3 regions of the Janthinobacterium sp. GW822-FHT07H11 genome follow, and region 2 is predicted to be linked to each of the others. Evidence: predicted binding sites of a transcription regulator. Region 2 holds the regulator's gene; each other region holds the start of a gene.
The links. Region 2 encodes FNR, which switches genes on or off when oxygen is low (the NO sensors DNR and NnrR bind a similar motif). Its sites were predicted from a motif close to TTGATNNNNATCAA; they were not measured.
Positions count from the first base shown of each region.

Region 1 (6,447 bases), 1.6 Mb from region 2:
CGTAGTCGTCGGCCAGCACGCGCCCGCCCGTCATCTTGCCGACCAGCTTGCGCAGGTATCCCAATGGCAAGCCCACGCCGACCAGCGGACAGTGGCAGGTATGCGAGAGCTCCCACAGCCGGCGGCGGCGCGAAGCGAGCGCGGCCGTTTCAGTGTCGGCGTGGGCGCAATTGCTGATCACGGGCAGGGACTGGTCTTTGTCACACATGGCGGTATCCTGTTAGGCGTAGGGAAAATGGTCGGAACGGTCAATGCGGCAGGGGAGCGGCCGCGCGCCTGGTGCCAAGCAGCCGTCCCAGGCGTTCGATGAGTGTGCTTTTCGGCGGCGCAGGCAGATGCAGCGTGACCAGCGTCGCCCATTGCTGCGACAGTTGCTGGCAGGTTGCCTGCAGCACGGGACCCAGGTCGGGCAGGCCGGCCAGCACTTGCAGGTGGCGCTCGATGACGCCGGCCAGCTTCGGACAGGGATCGTTGTCGGCGCTGCGCGCATGGTAATGGGACATCAGGTGCAGCACGGCCGACAGCATCAACTCAGGCTGTTGCCCGTTTGAACAGGAATACATCGGGTCAGTACGATCGGTCGCCATCAAACGCTCCTGTGCGGTGGTTTGGCTGGCTGGCGCGCGCAGGACGCGCGACTGGCTGGCGGGTGTGGTGACTGGCTGCCGTGCGGTGTCAGGCAGTCAGGATCAGCTTGTTCAATTGGGTGACGCGCAGGCGATAGATCTTGCCGCTGTGTTCAATCTCCACTTCGCGGCCCTGCTGCAGCAGCGCTTCGCTGGTGATGCGGCGCGCCGGTTGCGCCATGCTGACGGGAGGGCGGACGTGTGCGCTGGCGGCATCCTGGATCAAGGCTGGTTTTGAGCTTTGCATGTTGGCTTTCTTTGTCTCAGTTGAGAATGATTCGTATTTGCATTATTGTTGAATGTGGCCCGAAAAGCAAGGCTTATTTGTGTGCGGGGCGCGCTTTTTTGCAGCGGCAGGGCGCGCTGGAAGATTGCAGTGAGGAAATGCCTGTGCGCGGGCGCCGCGCCTGCCGGAGGGGGGACTTGCCTGGGCGGCCGGGGCGACGGGAGACGCAAAAAAGACCCGGCGGGGCGGTGCGCGCCCCGGCCGGGTCAAGCCTGTGCCAAGCTTGAATGCGGTGGAAGGGCGCTAGATAGTGGCCAGCAATGGCGCCGAAGCGATGGCGGCCGTGCTCGCCGCTTCCGTATCGGCCTTGAGCTTGGCGGCGGCCAGCTGCTTGGCGCGCGAACGCGACGGCGGCAGGCGGCGCAGGGTTTTCAGCGCATCCGGGTCCTTGATGCCGATGGTGCGCTGGTCAACCGTGATCAGGCCGATTTCATTGAAGGCGGACAGGGTGCGGCTGACCGTTTCCAGGGTCAGGCCCAGGTAGCTGCCGATTTCATGGCGCGTCATGCGCAGGTTGAACAGCTTGCTGGAATAGCCCATCTGCGCGAAGCGGTCGGCCAGCGAGACGAGGAAGCGGGCCACGCGCGCCTCGGCGCTGAGGGCGCCCAGCATGCCGATCATGGCCTGTTCGCGCACCAGTTCGCGGCTCATCACGCCATACATGACATTTTCCAGCTCCAGGTGGACACGGCCCAGCGCCGTCAGCTTCTTGAACGGCAGCAGGATCAGGTCGCAATCGGACAGCGCCACCGCTTCCGACGAGTAATGGCGCGAGTGGATGCCATCGACGCCCAGCATGTCGCCCTTCATGGGAAAGCTCAGTACCTGCTCATTGCCGAATTCATCGATCAGCACGGTTTTCAGGAAGCCCGAGTTGACGATATACAGGGTATCGAAGGGCTGGCCGATGGTATGCACGCGCTGCCCCGTCTTGAACTGCACGTGCTGGAACAGCAGCTCGTCGGCGGCGATGGCGCAGGCGCTGGAGATATGCAGCAGGTCGCATACTTCCTTCAGGTTCGACCACAGCCGCCCCTGGCGCTGGCGCCCCGCTTCCATCGAGGGCGATGGGACCAGCGGGGTGGAGGCAGGGCGGTTTTCAGACGTTTGCGTGGACAGCATGTTCATCTCCTGGTAACAGGTAGTTCAGAGTTGAATGACGGGATGTGCAAGGGCGGCGCGCACGCTGTCAGGGGGCGGCGGTGCTCGTCCAGGCAGGTATTGCTCAATTCGCTGAAGACTTGCTGTGTGATGAAGTAACTTCCCAGCAACTTGAATACTGGTTTCAGTATGCCAACAACCGTAGGCAATTAATATCAGCAGTGGCTGAATATGGTGGTAGGAGCTGAGGTAGGGGAAGTAGGATTGTTCCTACAGGTGCTGCTGCCCGGTTCAGGTCTTGAACGGCGACAGCAGCCGGTGGGCGACAGCGTACTGCACCATTTCCGACAGCGAACTCATGCCCATCTTTTGCATGATGCGCGTCTTGTGCGTGCTCACCGTCTTGACGCTCAGGTGCAGGTTGTTGGCGATTTCCGTGATCGACTTGCCGGCCACCAGCAGCGAAAATACTTCGAATTCGCGGTCCGACAACTGCTTGTGCAGCAGGCTTTCATTCGGCATCATGATGTTGAGCACCAGCTGCTCGGCCACTTCCGCGCTGATGTAGGGGCGCCCCGAGGCTACCTTGTGGATGGCGCCCACCAGCTGCGTGCCCGCGCTTTCCTTGGTCAGATAGCCTTGCGCGCCGGCGCGGATGGCGCGCACCGCATACTGCTCTTCCTCGTGCATGGTGAGGATCAGGATGGCCAGCTTGGGCGCTTCGCTGCGGATTTGCCGGATCAGGTCGACGCCGCTGCGTCCCGGCATCGACAGGTCCAGCAGCAGCAGGTCGAAGCCGCCCTGGCGCACATGGTTGAGCACTTCGAAGCCGTCGATGGCTTCGCCCACGATGTCGATGTCCGGCGCGCCGTCGAGAATGCGCTTGAGACCTTCGCGCATGATGGTGTGGTCGTCGGCAATCACAATGCGTATCATAGGCGAGCTATCGGTTCCGGCCCTTACTTGGCAGCCAAATGTTAAGAAACGAGAAAGGTTGTCATATTAACTGAAAATGGCGGCAGGCTTGCCGTTTTCTCGACACGGCAGAGCGGCATGGACAGGCCGCCATCCGCTTGCCATGTGACCCGCTATTGCGGCGGTGGTTCCTTGATCAGCCTGTGCACCAGCACTGGCAGCTTCGAGTGCGACAACACCTTGTTGGTCACGCTGCCCAGCAGCAGCTGGCCCCAGCCGCTGCGGCCGTGCGAGCCCATGAAGATCAGGTCGCACTGCTGCAGTTGCGCCACTTCCACAATCTTCAGGGCGGGGCTGTCGGAAAACGCCGTCAGGCCCGTCGCCTGCAGGCCCCGCTTGGCGGCCGCGTCGAGGATGGGCTGCCAGTGCTCGGCGCCCGTCTTGCGCATGGCGATGCGGTATTCCTCTTCGCTGGGATAGCTGGGAGGAATGATCTCGATGTAGACCGGGTACTGGTACTCGGGGGCGACGTACACGGCGAGGATATCGGCGTGCATCTGTTCGGCGAAGGCGACACCGGCGCAAGCGGTCAGGTTGGAGACGGTGGAACCGTCGGTGGCGATCAGAATTTTCTTATACATGGCAGTTCCTTCATCAGTGGACCGGCGCGCACAACGAGTCTTATTGTAGACGTGGCTGCAGCATTGTATTCATGTAAAGACTTGATAATTATCAACACTATTGCACCTTCAGTATAGACAACATTGGCTGAAAGACTGCGTTTTTGCCTGTAATTATCGTGGATGTGTGTGCGGCACAGGAGTATGATTTCTTGCAAGATAGGTGCTCTTGCCTGCACGCCAATGGTAGTATTTCAAAATACAACAGTGGGAACACTTATTTCCTTGAGGAAAAGCTCTTGTAAACCCGCTTTGCGGCGGGGAAGCGCGTTTTGAGATTTACCAACAGGGCGGCGCCCTGCTACACTCGCACCATCGCAGCGGTATTGCCTCAAATCATCTTAATCGAGAAATTGCGGGTATCAGTCTGTAAAACGCACAGTTCAGGCGGAATTTTGACAAATTATGGAGAAGCAGGGATATGACCAACGCCGCTGATGATTTCGATGCATTATTCGATGAAGTATCTGCGCAACGCGCGGCCGTTCCGGCGCCCGCGCCTGCCGCCGCGCCCGCTCCCACCGTGATTGCGGATGACGATTTCGATGCGCTGTTCGACTCCGTGTCGGCCGGTGCCGCCGTGTCGCCGCCCGCGGCGCCGGAACCCGAGGCTGTCGCCGCGCCGCTGGCCGACATTGCGCCGGCCGCGCCAGTGGCCGCCGCGGCCGAAGGCGCCGACCCTGTCGACCAGTCCGACAAGCCGATGTTCGAGCGCCTGGGCGGCATCGTGCGCCTGCTGCACGATTCCTTGCGCGAACTCGGCTACGACAAGGCGCTGACGGAAGCGTCGTCGCAGATCGTCGATGCGCAGGACCGCCTGGAATACGTGGCCACGCTCACCGAACAGGCCGCCAACAAGGTGCTGAACACGCTCGACGAAGGCATGCCCGCGCAGGATGTGCTGTCGAAGAAAGCCAAGGACATGGATGGCCGCTGGACGGCCCTGTTCGATGGCAAGCTGAGCCTGGACGAATTCAAGGCGCTGGCCGGCGATTCGCGCCAGTTCGCGCAAGCCGTGGCCGAGGCGACGGAAGCGGAAAAGGCGCGCTTGCTGGAAATCATGATGGCCCAGGACTTCCAGGACATCACGGGACAGCTGATCAAGAAAGTGGTCAACATCACCAAGACGGTGGAAAACGAACTCGCCCAGCTGCTGCGCGACAACGCGCCGGCCGAAGTGCGCGAAAAACTGGCGCACAAGCCGGTGCCGCTGATGCAGGGCCCTTCCGTGCCGTCGGTGGCGCTGGACCAGGATAATGTAGACGACCTTCTTGCAGATTTGGGATTCTAATGGACGATATGCTCAAGGATTTCGTCGTCGAGGCGATGGATCTTGCGGTTAATGTTGAAGAGCACTTATTGCGCCTCGAGCGCGATCCTGACAACAAGGAGACACTCAATGCGGTGTTTCGTTCCTTCCATACGATCAAGGGCGGTGCCGGTTTCATGGGCTTGCCCGCGCTGGTGGCGGCCTGCCACCTGACGGAAAACCTGTTCGATGCCTTGCGCACGGGTGCCGCGCCCGTCACCCCCATCGCCATCGAGGCGGCGCTGCAAGCGTCCGGCTTCGTGGCCGACCAGCTGACGGAGCTGGCCAATGGTTCCGCGCCTGAAACCTTGCCGGCCATGCCTGAAGAGCTTGAGCACATCCTCACCAACGCCATCGAAGGCAAGAGCATGGACGCGCCTGCCGCTGCCGCCGCGCCTGCCGTGGTGGCGGAAGTGGCGGTGGCCGCCGTGGCCGAGCCCGCGCCAGCGGCCGCCGTCTCTTCGGTCGGCGCCGATGGACTGGACTGGGAAAGCATGTATAACGCGGTCGTGCCGGCCGGCAGCCAGCTGGCCGTCGCGCCTGCCGCCGCCGTGGCGGCCACGCCTGCCGCGCCCGCCGCCGCTGCGCCATCGGCCGCGCCCGCCGCTGCCGCCAAGCCGGGCGGCAAGAACTGGGATGGCGTGGACCGCCGCGAAGAGCGTCCCGACGTGCGCCACGCCGCGCCCGTGAAGGAAGACAGCATCCGCGTCGACGCCGTCAAGCTCGACGCCTTGCTGGAAGTGGCCGGTGAATCCGTGCAGGCGGCCAACCAGGCTGCCGTGCTGCTCGAGCGCTTGCTGCAATTCAAATTCGAAGGCCAGGCCGCCACCCTGATGGCGACCCTGGCGGAAACCCTGGAACGCGCGTCGCGCTACTCGACGGAACTGCAGCGGGCGACTCTGGCCACGCGCATGCAGCCCGTGGGCCGTTTGTTCCAGAAATTCCCGCGCCTGGTGCGCGAACTGGCGAAAGACCTGGGCAAGGATGTCGAACTGACCATCGAGGGCGCGGAGACGGAAGTCGACCGCGTGGTGGTGGACAGCCTGTACGATCCGCTCGTGCACATGCTGCGCAATTCGCTCGACCATGGCGTCGAATCGCCGGAAGCGCGCCTGGCCGCCGGCAAACCCGCCAAGTCGTATATTTCGCTCAAGGCATGGCAGGAAGCCAACAGTGTCATGATCGTGCTGCAGGATGATGGCAAGGGCATGGACCCGGTCTTCCTGCGCAGCAAGGCCCAGCAAAAGGGCTTGATCAGCGAAAACGCGCAATTGAGCAACGACGAGTGCTTCCAGCTGGTGTTCCTGCCGGGCTTCTCGACCAAGGAAGTCGCGTCCAGCGTCTCCGGACGCGGCGTGGGCATGGACGTGGTCAAGACGGCCGTGGAGAAAAACCGCGGCGCCATCCACATCGAGTCGACGCTGGGCAAGGGCACCAAATTCGCCATCCGCCTGCCGATCGAACTGTCGATCGTGCCGACCATGCTTGTTTCCACTTCGGGCGCCGCGCTGGCGCTGCCGATGGCCGTGG
Region 1 is NZ_CM179507.1:5,106,304-5,112,750, reverse strand. It holds gene AC3RCJ_RS22515 (DUF2325 domain-containing protein) at 1-208, opposite strand, end outside; gene AC3RCJ_RS22510 (hypothetical protein) at 249-587, opposite strand; gene hemP (hemin uptake protein HemP) at 676-873, opposite strand; gene AC3RCJ_RS22500 (Crp/Fnr family transcriptional regulator) at 1,156-1,971, opposite strand; gene AC3RCJ_RS22495 (response regulator) at 2,305-2,949, opposite strand; gene AC3RCJ_RS22490 (universal stress protein) at 3,102-3,569, opposite strand; gene AC3RCJ_RS22485 (protein phosphatase CheZ) at 4,030-4,899, shown strand; gene AC3RCJ_RS22480 (chemotaxis protein CheA) at 4,899-6,447, shown strand, end outside.
Region 1: a site for FNR is predicted at 3,651-3,664, ahead of AC3RCJ_RS22490 (universal stress protein). Genes of this name have one in related genera too.

Region 2 (6,447 bases):
ATTGGCCACGAAATCGCTCTTCGCGCGGTTGGCCGCCTCGGCCCGGTCGCGTTCCTGTTCCAGTTCCGCCGCGCGCGATTCGAGCTCCTGCTGCAGGCGGTCGCGTTCGCTCATCAGGCCGTTGAACGCTTCCGTCAGTTCGCCGATCTCGTCGCGCTGCTGCACCGGCACGGGGGTGAAGCGGCTGCCGCTGCTGCGCAGCGCTTGCAGGGTGTCGCGCAGGCGCACCAGCGGCGACAGCAGGCGCACGGTGACCCAGCCCAGCACTGCCGCGGCCAGCAGCGAGGCCAGGGTGCTCCACAGCACCAGCCGGTATAGCACGCCGTCGAACGGTTCGAAGGCGTCATCGATGGGCAGCGAGGCCGCGAGCAGCCAGTTTACGGACTTCAGGCGCTTGAAGCTGTTGACGGCCGTGATGCCGCGGCTGTTGGTGCTGACCATGCTGCCTTCGCCGTCGTCCTTCAGCAGCTGCGTGGTGGTCAGGTTGGCGTTCGGCTGGCGCGGCTGCAGCAAGCGGCTGGTATCGGGATGCAGCACGTAGCGCGGCACGGCGCCGCGCGTGAGGATGAAGTAATAGCCGCTCTTGCCGATCTTTTCCGTGCGCAGGCGGCCCAGCAGGTTGTCCTTGTACAGGCGCAGCACGCCGATCACCACGCCGGCCACCTGGCCGTCGGCGCCCAGCACGGGTGCCGCCATCTGCACGATGGGCAGGCCGCTCGATTTGCCCAGCATCGGTTCGGTGATCATGGGCTGGCGCGTGCGCAGCACGGTCTGGAAATACTCGCGCTCGGCGACGTTGATGCCAGCGCGTCCCGCCACTTCCGGCATGTCGGCCACGACGGCGCCATGCGCGTCCAGCACTAGCACGTCGTCGAACAGCACCAGCATCGAGCGGCGCGAATAATATTGGCGCAACTGGGCGGGCTGGGCAATCAATTCGGGCGGCTGCTGCCTGGCCGTCAGCGTGACGATCTGCAGCAGCATGGCCAGCTTGTCATCGAGTTCAGCGGCCGTGCGGGTGATCAGGGCCGACTGCTGGCTCAGCAGTACCTTGGTGAAGTCGTCGCGCATGTGCCGCACCTGTATCATGGTAACCAGGGCAATCATGGCGATCGAGGTCAGGCTGGTTGCCAGCGCGACTTTTGCTTTTATGCCGAGAGGCTTCATAGTTTCCTTTTCAGTACCGGGCGGCACAGGCGGCAGAGGCAGATAATGCTGTCAAGAATTTTCCTATCAATACCCCAGCTTGGCAAGCGCCACCGCGCAATTTCCCCTCCCCACATGGTCTTTTGACGATGTTGCCATATAATTAAATGCAAGACGTCGTTTATTCGGCGAAATTACGGTGAAATTGGCACACGGCAACCGTGTATGCAGTAAACTTGTTGTTGCATTTTCTAAAAGGTACCGACATGACTGAAGCGCTACTCTCTCCAACCTTGCCCACAGTGACCGTGGAAGCGTTGCGTGCGCGATGCTCGACCTGCAGCATGCACCAATTGTGCCTGCCGATGGGGCTCGATGTGGGCGACATGGACAGGCTGGACCAGATTATCGGACGCCGCCGCAAGATCGTGCGCGGCGCTTCGCTGTTCCGCATCGGCGACTCGTTCCAGAACCTGTATGCGATCCGCCTGGGCCACTTCAAGACCTACCAGATCAATCCGGGCGGCGAAGAGCAGGTGACGGGTTTCCAGATGGCCGGCGAACTGCTGGGCATGGATGCCATCAGCGCCGACCGCCACCACTGTAATGCGGTGGCCCTGGAAGACAGCGAAGTATGTGAAATCCCGTTTTCCAGCCTGGAACAATTGCTGGGCAATATGCCGACCCTGCTGCGCCATTTCCACCGCATGATGAGCCAGGAAATCACGCGTGAGCAAAGTGTCATGTTGTTGTTGGGTAACATGCAGGCGACGCAGCGCTTTGCCGCCTTCATCGTCAACCTGGCGTCGCGCTATGAAGCGCGCGGCTATTCGAGCAGCAAGTTCCAGCTGCGCATGTCGCGCGAGGAAATCGGCAATTACCTGGGCCTGACCATCGAGAGCGTCAGCCGTTTATTGTCGAAATTTAAGAAGGAAGGCTGGCTGCGCGTCTCCAACCGCGAGATCGAGATCTTGCAGCCAGCCAAACTGAAGGCCATTACGGCCGGCACCGACATCTGCAAATAACAGCACCGTCAAAACCTGCTGCGCGTCGCGCTTTGCGGCCTGCGATGCTCGCTGTGCTCTAGCACAGCTGCGCTTCTTAGCCACAAATCACTGCCGCTCGCTACGGTTTTTTCCCGGCGCTGTACGTTATAGCTCTTCATCGGCGTGCAGCGCGATGCTGCGCTGCAGCGGCCAGGTCCAGATGCCGGACAGGCGCCATTCGCGCTTGTCGTTTTCCACCAGTACCTGCCAGCGGCTGCGCTCGAGCATCGGCAGCGCCACCGAGAAATTACCCTGGGCATCGGGCTGCACCAGCAGCTTGATGTCTTTTTCCGGCAGGGTCGCATGCGCCAGGTGCAGTTGCAGCGGGCCCTGGTAGGCCTTGCCGAAGCTGTGCACGGAACCGGCCAGGCGCGCCTGCGCCACGTCGTAGGACAGGCTGGTGTCCATGGCCAGGTTGCTGGCGGCCGTGTCGCGCTTCAAATCCTGGTTGATGGCCTTGCCCTGCTTGTAATAATCGCCCACCACCAGCGCATCGGGTTGCGTAAACGCAATATAGCCCATGAAGCTGCCGACGACCACGGACAGGCCGGGACCGATCATCAGCAGCCATGGCCAGCGATGCTTGTACCACGGTGCAACGGGAGGTTGCAGTTTCAGACTGTCGGACATTGTGTTCTCCTTGGGGCCGGACCCTTTGGGTCTGACCCCAGCTTTTGCTTCCGGGTTGAAAATCAAGTGACCCTAGCGCATGATTGATGATACCCCTGCGGCGAAATACCGGGGTCGGACCCGGAGGGTCCGACCCCAAATCAACATCACCGCGGCACGATGAAGACCGCGCTTTCACGCACATGCAGCGACGGGTCGTCCAGCGATTGCAACTCGATTGCGATCTTGTTCGACCCCTTTTCTCCCACGCCGTGCGGCACGCGCAGGCGGATCGGCCAGCCCAGCGTTTCCGTCGGCTGCAAGGTCACTTCCTCGCGCGTCAGCAAGGTCAGGCCCGGCAAGCCGGAAGCGCTGATTTTAAAATGCTGGGTTTGCTCGGAGGTGTTCATGATCTGCAGGCGGTAGACGTTTTCGATCATGCCGTCTTCCACTTCGCGTCCCATCGAACCGCGGTCGCGGATCACGTCCATCTTCAGCGGCGTGCGCAGGGCCAGCGAGGTACACACGGCGATGATGATCAGGGCCAGGATGGACGTGTAGATCAGCACGCGCGGGCGCATGGCGCGCTGGCGGATCTGCTTCGAATTGAAGTTGTTTTCCATCGCATGGTCGGTACTGTAGCGTATCAAGCCACGCGGCCGCTCGACCTTGTCCATCACGGTATTGCAGGCATCGACGCAGGCCGCGCAGCCGATGCATTCATACTGCAGGCCGTTGCGGATATCGATACCGGTCGGACACACCTGCACGCACAGGGTGCAGTCGATGCAGTCGCCCAGCTTGTCGTTGTTGCCGGCCTTCTTGCTCATGGCGCCGCGTGGTTCGCCGCGCTTGGCATCGTAGGTGATGATCAGGGTGTCCTGGTCGAACATGGCGCTCTGGAAGCGCGCGTAGGGGCACATGTATTTGCACACCTGCTCGCGCAGCCAGCCCGCGTTGCCGTAGGTTGCCAGGCTGTAGAACAGCACCCAGAACCATTCCCAGGGACCGAAGTTGAGGGTTTGCACGGAATGCGCGAGTTCCTTGATCGGCGTGAAGTAGCCGACAAAGGTAAAGCCCGTCCACAGGGCAATGGCGCCCCACACCAGGTGCTTGGCCGTCTTCTTGGCCGTCTTGCGCAGGGACGGACCCTGCTTGTCGAGGGCCATGCGCGCGCTGCGCGTGCCCTCGATGCGGCGCTCGACCCACAGGAAGATTTCCGTGTACACCGTTTGCGGGCAGGAGAAGCCGCACCAGACCCGCCCCGCAATGGCCGTGACGAGGAACAGCAGATAGGCACAGATGATCAGCAGGGCCGCCAGATAGATGAAATCCTGGGGCCACAGCACGACGCCGAAAATGTAGAACTTGCGCGTGGTCAAATCGAACAGCAGGGCTTGCCTGCCATTCCAGTTCAGCCACGGCAAGCCGTAGAACGCCAGCTGGGTAAGCCAGACGCATACCCATCGCCAGGTAGCGTAGCGTCCTTTGGCCTCGCGAGGATAGATTTGCTCGCGGGCCGCATACATCTTGATGACTTGAGGTTCCATTACATCATTTCACGGGCGTCTGGGGATTCGACAGGCTCCAGACATAGGCCGACAGCACGTGGACTTTCGATTCGCCGAGGAAGTCACTGAAGGCCGGCATGGTGTTGTTGCGTCCCTTGCGGACCGTTTCCATGATGGTATCAGCACTGCCGCCGTACAGCCAGATCTTGTCCGTCAGGTTGGGCGCGCCCAGCATCGGGTTACCCTTGGCATCGGCGCCGTGACAGGCCATGCAGGCACCGAACTTGCCCTTGCCCAGCACGGATTTGACGGGGTCCGAGGTGGAACCGGACAGGCTCAGCACGTAGTGGGCCACGTTCTCGATGTCTTTTTCGGAACCGAGCGCGGCACCCATCGGCGGCATCTGGCCATTGCGGCCATGCATGATGGTGGTCTTGATGGTGGCAGGATCGCCGCCATACAGCCAGTCCTTGTCCGTCAGGTTGGGGAAGCCCTTGTTGCCGCGCGCATCCGAACCGTGGCATTGCGCGCAGTAGGTCAGGAACAGGCGCTGGCCGATGGCTTGCGCTTGCGGATCGGCAGCTACCGTCTTGATATCCTGGCTCAGGTACTTGTTGAACAGGGGGCCGTAATCGGCTTCCGCCTTCTTCAGCTCTTCCTCGTACTGGCCCGTCGATTTCCAGCCCAGGCTGCCGGCATAGGTGCCCAGGCCCGGATACAGGAACAGGTAGGCCAGCGCGAAGACGATGGTGATGTAGAACAACCACATCCACCAGCGCGGCATCGGCGTGTTGAGTTCCTTCAAGTCCTCGTCCCAGACGTGGCCCGTGGTGCCGTCGGCGGGGGCGCCGGCGGCCACTTTCACTTTCGACTGCGAGTACAGCAGCACGCCGCAGCCGATGATGCCCAGCAGGGACAGCACGATGATGTAGATGTTCCAGAAGCCATTGGTAAAGTCAGCCATGGTTGCGCTCCTCTTGTGCCGGCACGGCATCGGCCGGATAGTCGAGCGCCTCGTCGGCGAACGGCAGGCGTGCCGCCGCGTCGAAGTCGCCATTGCTGCGGCTGAACGTCCACCACAGGATGCCCACGAATGTCATAAAGGAAACCACCGTCATGACGCTGCTGGCGCTGTCAAACAGGTTCTCGATTGCCATGCTAATTCCTTGTTTTGATTAATGTACCGAGGCCTTGCAGATAGGCGACCAGGGCGTCTTCTTCCGTCTTGTCCTGCAGCTGGGCTGGGCCGGCGGCGATTTCTTCATCGCTGTAGGGCTGGCCCAGGCGCTTCAGGGCGCGCATCTTCGGCATGATGTCGTCGGGCACCAGCTTGGTCTTCGCCAGCCAGGGGTAGGCCGGCATGTTCGACTCGGGCACCACGTCGCGCGGGTTGTTCAAGTGCGTGCGGTGCCATTCATCGCTGTAGCGGGCGCCGACGCGGGCCAGGTCCGGCCCCGTGCGCTTGGAACCCCACTGGAACGGACGGTCATACACGAACTCGCCGGCGACCGAATAGTGGCCATAGCGTTCCGTTTCCGCGCGCAGCGGACGCACCATCTGCGAGTGGCAGTTGTAGCAGCCTTCGCGCACGTAGATGTCGCGGCCCGCCAGGCGCAGCGGCGAATACGGCTTCAGGCCGGCGACCGGTTCCGTCGTGCTCTTCTGGAAGAACAGGGGAACGATCTCGACGGCGCCGCCGATGCTGATCACCACCGTGACCAGGGCGATCAGCAGCCAGGGGTTTTTTTCAATCCATGCATGTGAAAATTTCATTTGCTTTTGCTCCTATCAGGCGTGCGCCGCGTTCAGTTCCGGAATGCGGGCGACGGGGAGTTTGCTGCCGCGCAAGGTCATCCAGGTGTTGTAGCCCATGATGCACATACCCGACAGGTACAGCAGGCCACCGGCCACGCGCACCACGTAGTACGGATACGTTGCTTTCACGCTCTCGACAAAGGTGTAGGTCAGGGTGCCGTCCGGATTGACCGCGCGCCACATCAGGCCCTGCATCACGCCGGCGATCCACATTGCCGCGATGTACAGCACGATGCCGATGGTGGCCACCCAGAAGTGCACGTCGACCAGGCGCGTGCTGTGCATCTGCGTGCGGCCCGCCAGGCGCGGCAGCAGGTAGT
Region 2 is NZ_CM179507.1:324,050-330,496, reverse strand. It holds gene AC3RCJ_RS01425 (response regulator) at 1-1,167, opposite strand, end outside; gene fnr (fumarate/nitrate reduction transcriptional regulator Fnr) at 1,413-2,171, shown strand; gene AC3RCJ_RS01415 (FixH family protein) at 2,298-2,822, opposite strand; gene ccoG (cytochrome c oxidase accessory protein CcoG) at 2,969-4,351, opposite strand; gene ccoP (cytochrome-c oxidase, cbb3-type subunit III) at 4,356-5,276, opposite strand; gene AC3RCJ_RS01400 (cbb3-type cytochrome oxidase subunit 3) at 5,269-5,469, opposite strand; gene ccoO (cytochrome-c oxidase, cbb3-type subunit II) at 5,471-6,085, opposite strand; gene ccoN (cytochrome-c oxidase, cbb3-type subunit I) at 6,101-6,447, opposite strand, start outside.

Region 3 (6,447 bases), 2.2 Mb from region 2:
CGTATCGCCTTCCAGGCTCAGGCGGCGGCTGAAGAACAGGGTGTCCGGGTCCTCCTGGCGCCGCGCCAGCAGCATCAGGTCATGCACGCTGGCGGCGATGCACAGGTCGGGCACGTCGACATAGCGCTCGGCCACGAAGACCGTGCCCTGCCACTCGAAATCGAAGGCGATCCCCGCATCGACCAGGCGCAGGCGCAGGCTGCGCCCTTCCAGGCTGCGCCGCACGTCGTCGGGCAGCTGCGGCGCCAGCAGGCGGTTCAGGCCCTGCACGAACAGCCACGACGCGGGATACGGCGGCAGCTTGGACAGCAGGTCGGCCAGCGGTTCGGGCAGCCGGTAGGCCATCGGCGGCCGGGTCGGACGCGCGCCTGCAGGAGCGGGCACAGGGACCGGCAACCGGTCCAGTTGATCTTGCATGGTATTTCCTTTCAATTCATTCAATGGGCGGCGCCCAGTTCCATGCCGGGCTGGCCATGCCAGTAGCCATCGCAGGCACCGGCGGGCTGGCAGGCGGCCAGTTGCGCCTGGGCGCCCACGCCGCTGACCTGGCCGCGCCGGGCGCGGTCGAAGATGGCGATCACCTGGTCCGTATGCATCGCTTGCGGACTGATGCGCGCAACGGACACGCCCATGTCCCGCATGACGTCGAGTTCGCGCACGAGGTTGTAGACCAGCGCCGATTGCGTCTGCGTGCCGTTCAGCACCAGGAAGGGCACGTCGTCACGCGTGCGCATCAGCAGGCCGTCCGGCTCTTCCAGGCAGCTGTAGCCGCAATCGTCCTTCGGCAGGTTGCGGTTGCGCGCCGTGAAACAGCGCGCGGAAAACGCCAGCGGCATGCGGCCATAGGCGAACACTTCCGTCTCCATGCCCTCGGGCAGCTGGCGCTGCATTTCAGCCAGTGCCGCCTGGCCCATTTCCAGCGGCATCACCCAGCGCCGCGCACCGAGGCGCGCCAGCAATTGCAGGCTGGGGCCATTGAACACGTTCAAATGGGGGCCGGCGACGAAGGGCGCGCCCTTTTCCATGCAGTGCACGGCGCCCATGTCATTGGCCTCGACGACATAGCGGCCATTGCCCGTGATGCGGCGCAGGGTAGCCAGTTCGGCGCCCGCCTCGATCAGCGCCTGCGTCGACAGCACCACCTCCTTGCCGGCGGCGGCCAGCATGTCGGCGATATCGAGCCAGTCGGCCAGGCGCAGCTCATGCCGGCGCGAGCACACGGTTTCGCCCAGGTAGACGATATCGACGGCGGTGGCGGCAATCTGCTGATAAAACTCGAAGACGGTGGCGCGCGGCCAGTAGTACAGCAAGGGACCCAACGATAGTTTTAGCATGCCTTTTCCAGTATTTTTTAAGTGACAAAAGCGTAGCGAGCGGCTCGCGGCGGGGCCGGGAAGCGCAGCCGTGCTCCGGCACGGGGCCGCCGAGGCGGTGAGCATCGCAGGCCGCGCCCCGGGACGCGCAGTAGGTCTTGCTATTTCCAGGAGCGGTGATACGCGCCCAAGGTGTGCTGCTGGCCTTCGGCCAGCTTGTCCATGGCCGCCATCCAGCCCGGCTTGACGGCGTAGCGCGCATTGCCTTCGCGGCAGGCGTCGATCGCTTCGCGCCACACGCGCGTCACCTGCGCCACGTAGGCAGGGCTGCGCTGGCGGCCTTCGATTTTGACGGCGCGCACGCCCATGGCGATCAGTTGCGGCAGCAGCGCCAGCGTGTTCAGGCTGGCCGGCTCCTCGATGGCGTAGTACTCCTCGTCGTTGACCTCGAAGCGTCCCTTGCACAGGGTCGGGTAACTGGCGTTTTCGCCGGGCGCATAGCGGTCGATCAGCACGCCGTTCAGGCGCGACTCGAGGCCGTTCGGCGTCTCGAGCCAGCGCACGGACTTGGCCGGCGAGCACACGCCGTGCGTGTTCGGCGCCTCGCCCGTCGCATACGAGGACAGCGCGCAGCGCCCTTCGACCATCACGCACAGGCTGCCAAAGCCGAAGACCTCGATCTCGACGTCGGTCTTGCTGATCAATTGCTCGACCTGCGCCATCGACAGCACGCGCGGCAGCACGGCGCGGGCGATGCCGAAGTGCTCGCGATAGAAATTGATGGCTTCATAATTGGTGGCCGAGCCCTGCACGGACAGGTGCAGGCGCAGCTGCGGCTGGTGCTGGGCCGCGTAGGCCATCAGGCCCGGATCGGCGACGATCATGGCGTCGATGCCGGCTTGCGCGGCGCGGTCGATGGCGCTGCGCCACACGGCCCAGTTATGCGGCTGCGGATAGGTATTCAGCGCCAGCAGCACCTTGCGTCCATATTGATGGGCATAGCGCACGCCCTCGGCGATGGCCTTCTCGTCGAAATTGAGGCCGGCGAAATTGCGCGCATTGGTGGCGTCGCGAAAACCCAGGTACACGGTGTCGGCGCCATTGTCGACGGCGGCCTTCAGGGCCGGCAGGCTGCCGGCGGGACAGACCAGCTCCAGCGGTCCGGCCGCATGGGTGGCGATGCTTGCTTCTAGCTTCATGATGTTCACAATCCTGTGGCGGCTCAGGGTCGAGACTATAGCCCCGCCCATGCCACCCAGTCCTTGATGCAGGTGAAGGAATGCTTGCATGGCTGGCGCGCGTTCAACTTGCTTGACCTGGCTGTAGAATGCCCCCCTTTTCTCCCTCTTCGATTGCCCGCCATGACCCGCAAACCGCTGCTGATTTTCCTGCTCACCCTGTTCCTCACCGCGCTGCAGGTGCAGTGGGCCGGACCGGCCGACGGCCATGACGCGGGGACCGTCTCCTTGCTGTCGCCGGAAGTGCTGGGCGCGTATCCGGGCGTGCTGCTGCTGTTCCTGCTGGCCGTGTTCGCGCGCCGCCACATGCCCCTGCTGCGCCAGGCCGCCATCTGCACGGGCCTGCTGGCCGTCTACTGGCTGCTGGCGAACTACGTCACCTTCGACGCGCGCGTGGCCAGCTGGAGCACCTATACGCCACTGGAAATCTGGACCCACGTGCTGCCCGCCTCCGTCGCCAGCATCGCCGCCTGCGGCGCCGCGTTCTTTTGCGCGAGCTGGCTGATCCTGCGCGAAACGCGCTGGAACAAAAGCGGCTGAGGTGGTTTTTTCACCTGGATCAAGGATACGCGAATCGCTTGCACGCCACCTTTGACTGCACTACATTTAGTGGATAACCTTCATAAAAACACCGCATGTTGTGTTTATTGGAGGTTTCATGACGACGAATGCAGTTTCCCCCACACGCGGCCAGGTCGATGTCGCCGCGTCCATCAATGAATACCTGGAGCGGCGCGACTGGCGCGTCAACGCCAACGCCAACCAGGGATATTCGCTGGGCGGCCTGATACTCAACGTGTCGGGCAAGGTCATCGCCAACTACTGGCTGGACCAGGTGTATCCGCCGGAGGTGGGCGCGGCGCACCGCGAAGCGGCGCTGCACATCCACGACCTCGACATGCTGGCCGGCTACTGCGCCGGCTGGTCGCTGCGCACCCTGCTGCATGAAGGCTTGAACGGCGTGCCGGGCAAGATCGAATCAGGTCCGCCCAAGCACATGTCGAGCGCCATCGGCCAGATCGTCAATTTCCTCGGCACCCTGCAGAACGAGTGGGCCGGCGCGCAGGCCTTCAGTTCCTTCGACACCTACATGGCGCCCTACATCCGCAAGGACGGCCTGCGCTACGAAGACGTGCGCCAGTACATGCAGGAGCTGATCTTCAACCTCAACGTGCCATCGCGCTGGGGCACGCAGACGCCGTTTACCAACCTCACCTTCGACTGGGTCTGCCCGGACGACCTGCGCGGGCAGATTCCCGTCATCGCCGGCCAGGAGATGGACTTCAGCTATGGCGAGCTGCAGGCGGAGATGGACATGATCAACCGCGCCTACATCGAAATCATGATGGCGGGCGACGCCAAGGGCCGCGTCTTTACCTTCCCCATCCCCACCTATAACATCACCGGGGATTTCGACTGGCATAGCGAAAACGCGGAACGCCTGTTCGAAATGACGGCGCGCTACGGCCTGCCCTACTTCCAGAATTTCATCAATTCGGAACTCAAGCCGAACATGATACGCTCCATGTGCTGCCGCTTGCAGCTGGATTTGCGCGAACTGCTGAAAAGGGGCAATGGCCTGTTCGGTTCCGCCGAGCAGACGGGTTCCCTGGGCGTGGTGACCATCAACTGCGCGCGCCTGGGCCACCTGTGGCGCGGCGACGAGCCAGCCTTGATGGCGGACCTGGACCGCCTGCTGGAACTGGGCAAGGTCAGCCTGGAAATCAAGCGCCGCACCATCGAGGAACTGATGCAGCAAGGCCTGTTCCCGTACACGAAGCGCTACCTGGGCACCCTGCGCAATCACTTTTCCACCCTGGGCGTGAACGGCATCAACGAGATGATCCGCAATTTCAGCGGCGACGCTTACGACATCACGACGCCCGAAGGCCATGCGCTGGCCGTGCGCCTGCTCGACCACGTGCGCGAGCGCATGGTGCAATTCCAGGAAGAGACGGGCCATATGTACAACCTGGAAGCGACGCCGGCCGAAGGCACGACGTACCGCTTCGCCCGCGAAGACCGCAAGCGCTATCCGTCCATCCTGCAGGCCGGCACGCCGGACAACCCGTATTACACGAACTCGTCGCAGCTGCCCGTGGGCCACACGGACGATCCGTTCGAGGCACTGGAATTGCAGGATGCGCTGCAGCGCAAGTACACGGGCGGCACGGTGCTGCACCTGTACATGACGGAAGCGCTGTCGGACGCCAACGCCTGCCGCGAACTGGTGAAACGCGCCCTGAGCCGCTTTTCCCTGCCCTACATCACCGTCACGCCCACGTTTTCCATCTGCCCGCGCCACGGCTACCTGGCCGGCAAACATGAATTCTGTCCCACCTGCGACGCGGAGCTGATCGCCCGCAAGCAGGCCCACATTGCTCCATCACTTGAGGAAACGCCATGAACGCACGTCCCGACTTCACCCCCGCCATCACCCTGCTCGACAGCGAACGCCAGCGCTGCGAAATCTGGACGCGCGTGATGGGCTACCACCGCCCCGTCGCCTCGTTCAACATCGGCAAGCAGGGCGAATTCCACGAGCGCCAGTATTTTACGCAAGCGAGCGCCCGGGTAGGCCAGCCCGCCTGCCATGGCTGAGTTGAAAGTGGGCGGCCTGACGCCCTTTTCCGCCACCGACTATCCCGGCAAGCTGGCGGCCGTGGTCTTCGTGCAGGGCTGCCCCTGGCGCTGCGGCTATTGCCACAATCCGCACCTGCAGCCGCGCACGCAGGAGGGCGCCATGCCGTGGCAGGACGTCCTGACCTGGCTGCGGCGCCGCGCGGGCCTGGTCGACGCCGTCGTCTTCAGCGGCGGCGAAGCGTGCATGGACCCGGCGCTGGCGCGCGCCATGCAGGACGTCCGGGCGCTGGGTTTCGGCATCGGCCTGCATACGGCCTGCATCTATCCGCAGCGCCTGCAGGAAGTGCTGCCCCTCGTCGACTGGGTCGGCTTCGACATCAAGGCGCCGTTTGCCGACTATCGTCATGTGACCCGCGTGGCCGGCAGCGGCGACCCGGCGCGCGCCTGCCTGGACGCCATCCTGGCCAGCGGCGTCGCCTACGAATGCCGCACCACGACCCATCCTGACCTGCTGCCAGACGAACAGCTGCTGGCCCTGGCCGCCACCCTGGCCGCCAAAGGCGTCGACAACTACGTGTTGCAGCAGTTCCGCGCCGAAGGCTGCGCGGACGCGGCGCTGTCCGGCCGCCCCCTGCACGGCTATCCGGCGGCGGCTACTTTGGCGCAAATCGGCGCCATGTTTCCCCGTTTTACATTCCGTAATCATGGCAGTTGATCCTGCAGCCACATAATTATTGAAAGTCCCACAAAATTCCCCGTTCTGCAACGCTGAAATGTCTGGCGTGCTGTAAGGTATCAACTGTGCCGCGCACCATGCGCAGCCCGTCAGATTCCTCACACAGCATTACAGATAAGCGTCATCCATGAACGATTTCACCGCAGCCAGTCCAGGCATCCCTTCCACCCACGCCGACATCCTGTACGGCCCGCCGCGACCGGATCTGCTGCGCGAGGAAGTGCTGGCCGACCTGCTCGAAGCGACGGCGCGCCGCTGCCCGCAGCACATCGCCCTGATCGACGGCGCGCGCCGCATCAGCTATGCCGAACTCGATGCGCAGGCTGGCCTGGCCGCGTCGCGCCTGGTGGCGGCCGGCGTCAAGCCCGGCGACATCGTCGGACTGTGGCTGCCGCGCGGCGCCCCTCTGCTGCTGATGCAGGCGGCCATCGCCAAGGCGGGCGCCGCCTGGCTGCCCGTCGATGAAGACACGCCCGTCGAACGCCTGCAAGTGTGCCTCGATGACGCCAATGGCGCTGGCGTCGTCAGCTGCGCGCAGTTCGCGCCGCGCCTGGAGCAGGCTGGCGTCCAGCGTCCC
Region 3 is NZ_CM179507.1:2,562,739-2,569,185, reverse strand. It holds gene ubiT (ubiquinone anaerobic biosynthesis accessory factor UbiT) at 1-417, opposite strand, end outside; gene ubiV (ubiquinone anaerobic biosynthesis protein UbiV) at 438-1,334, opposite strand; gene ubiU (ubiquinone anaerobic biosynthesis protein UbiU) at 1,475-2,512, opposite strand; gene AC3RCJ_RS11485 (hypothetical protein) at 2,675-3,091, shown strand; gene AC3RCJ_RS11480 (ribonucleoside triphosphate reductase) at 3,210-4,958, shown strand; gene nrdD (anaerobic ribonucleoside-triphosphate reductase) at 4,955-5,152, shown strand; gene AC3RCJ_RS11470 (anaerobic ribonucleoside-triphosphate reductase activating protein) at 5,145-5,849, shown strand; gene AC3RCJ_RS11465 (Pls/PosA family non-ribosomal peptide synthetase) at 5,998-6,447, shown strand, end outside.
Region 3: a site for FNR is predicted at 2,576-2,589, ahead of ubiU (ubiquinone anaerobic biosynthesis protein UbiU). Genes of this name have one in related genera too.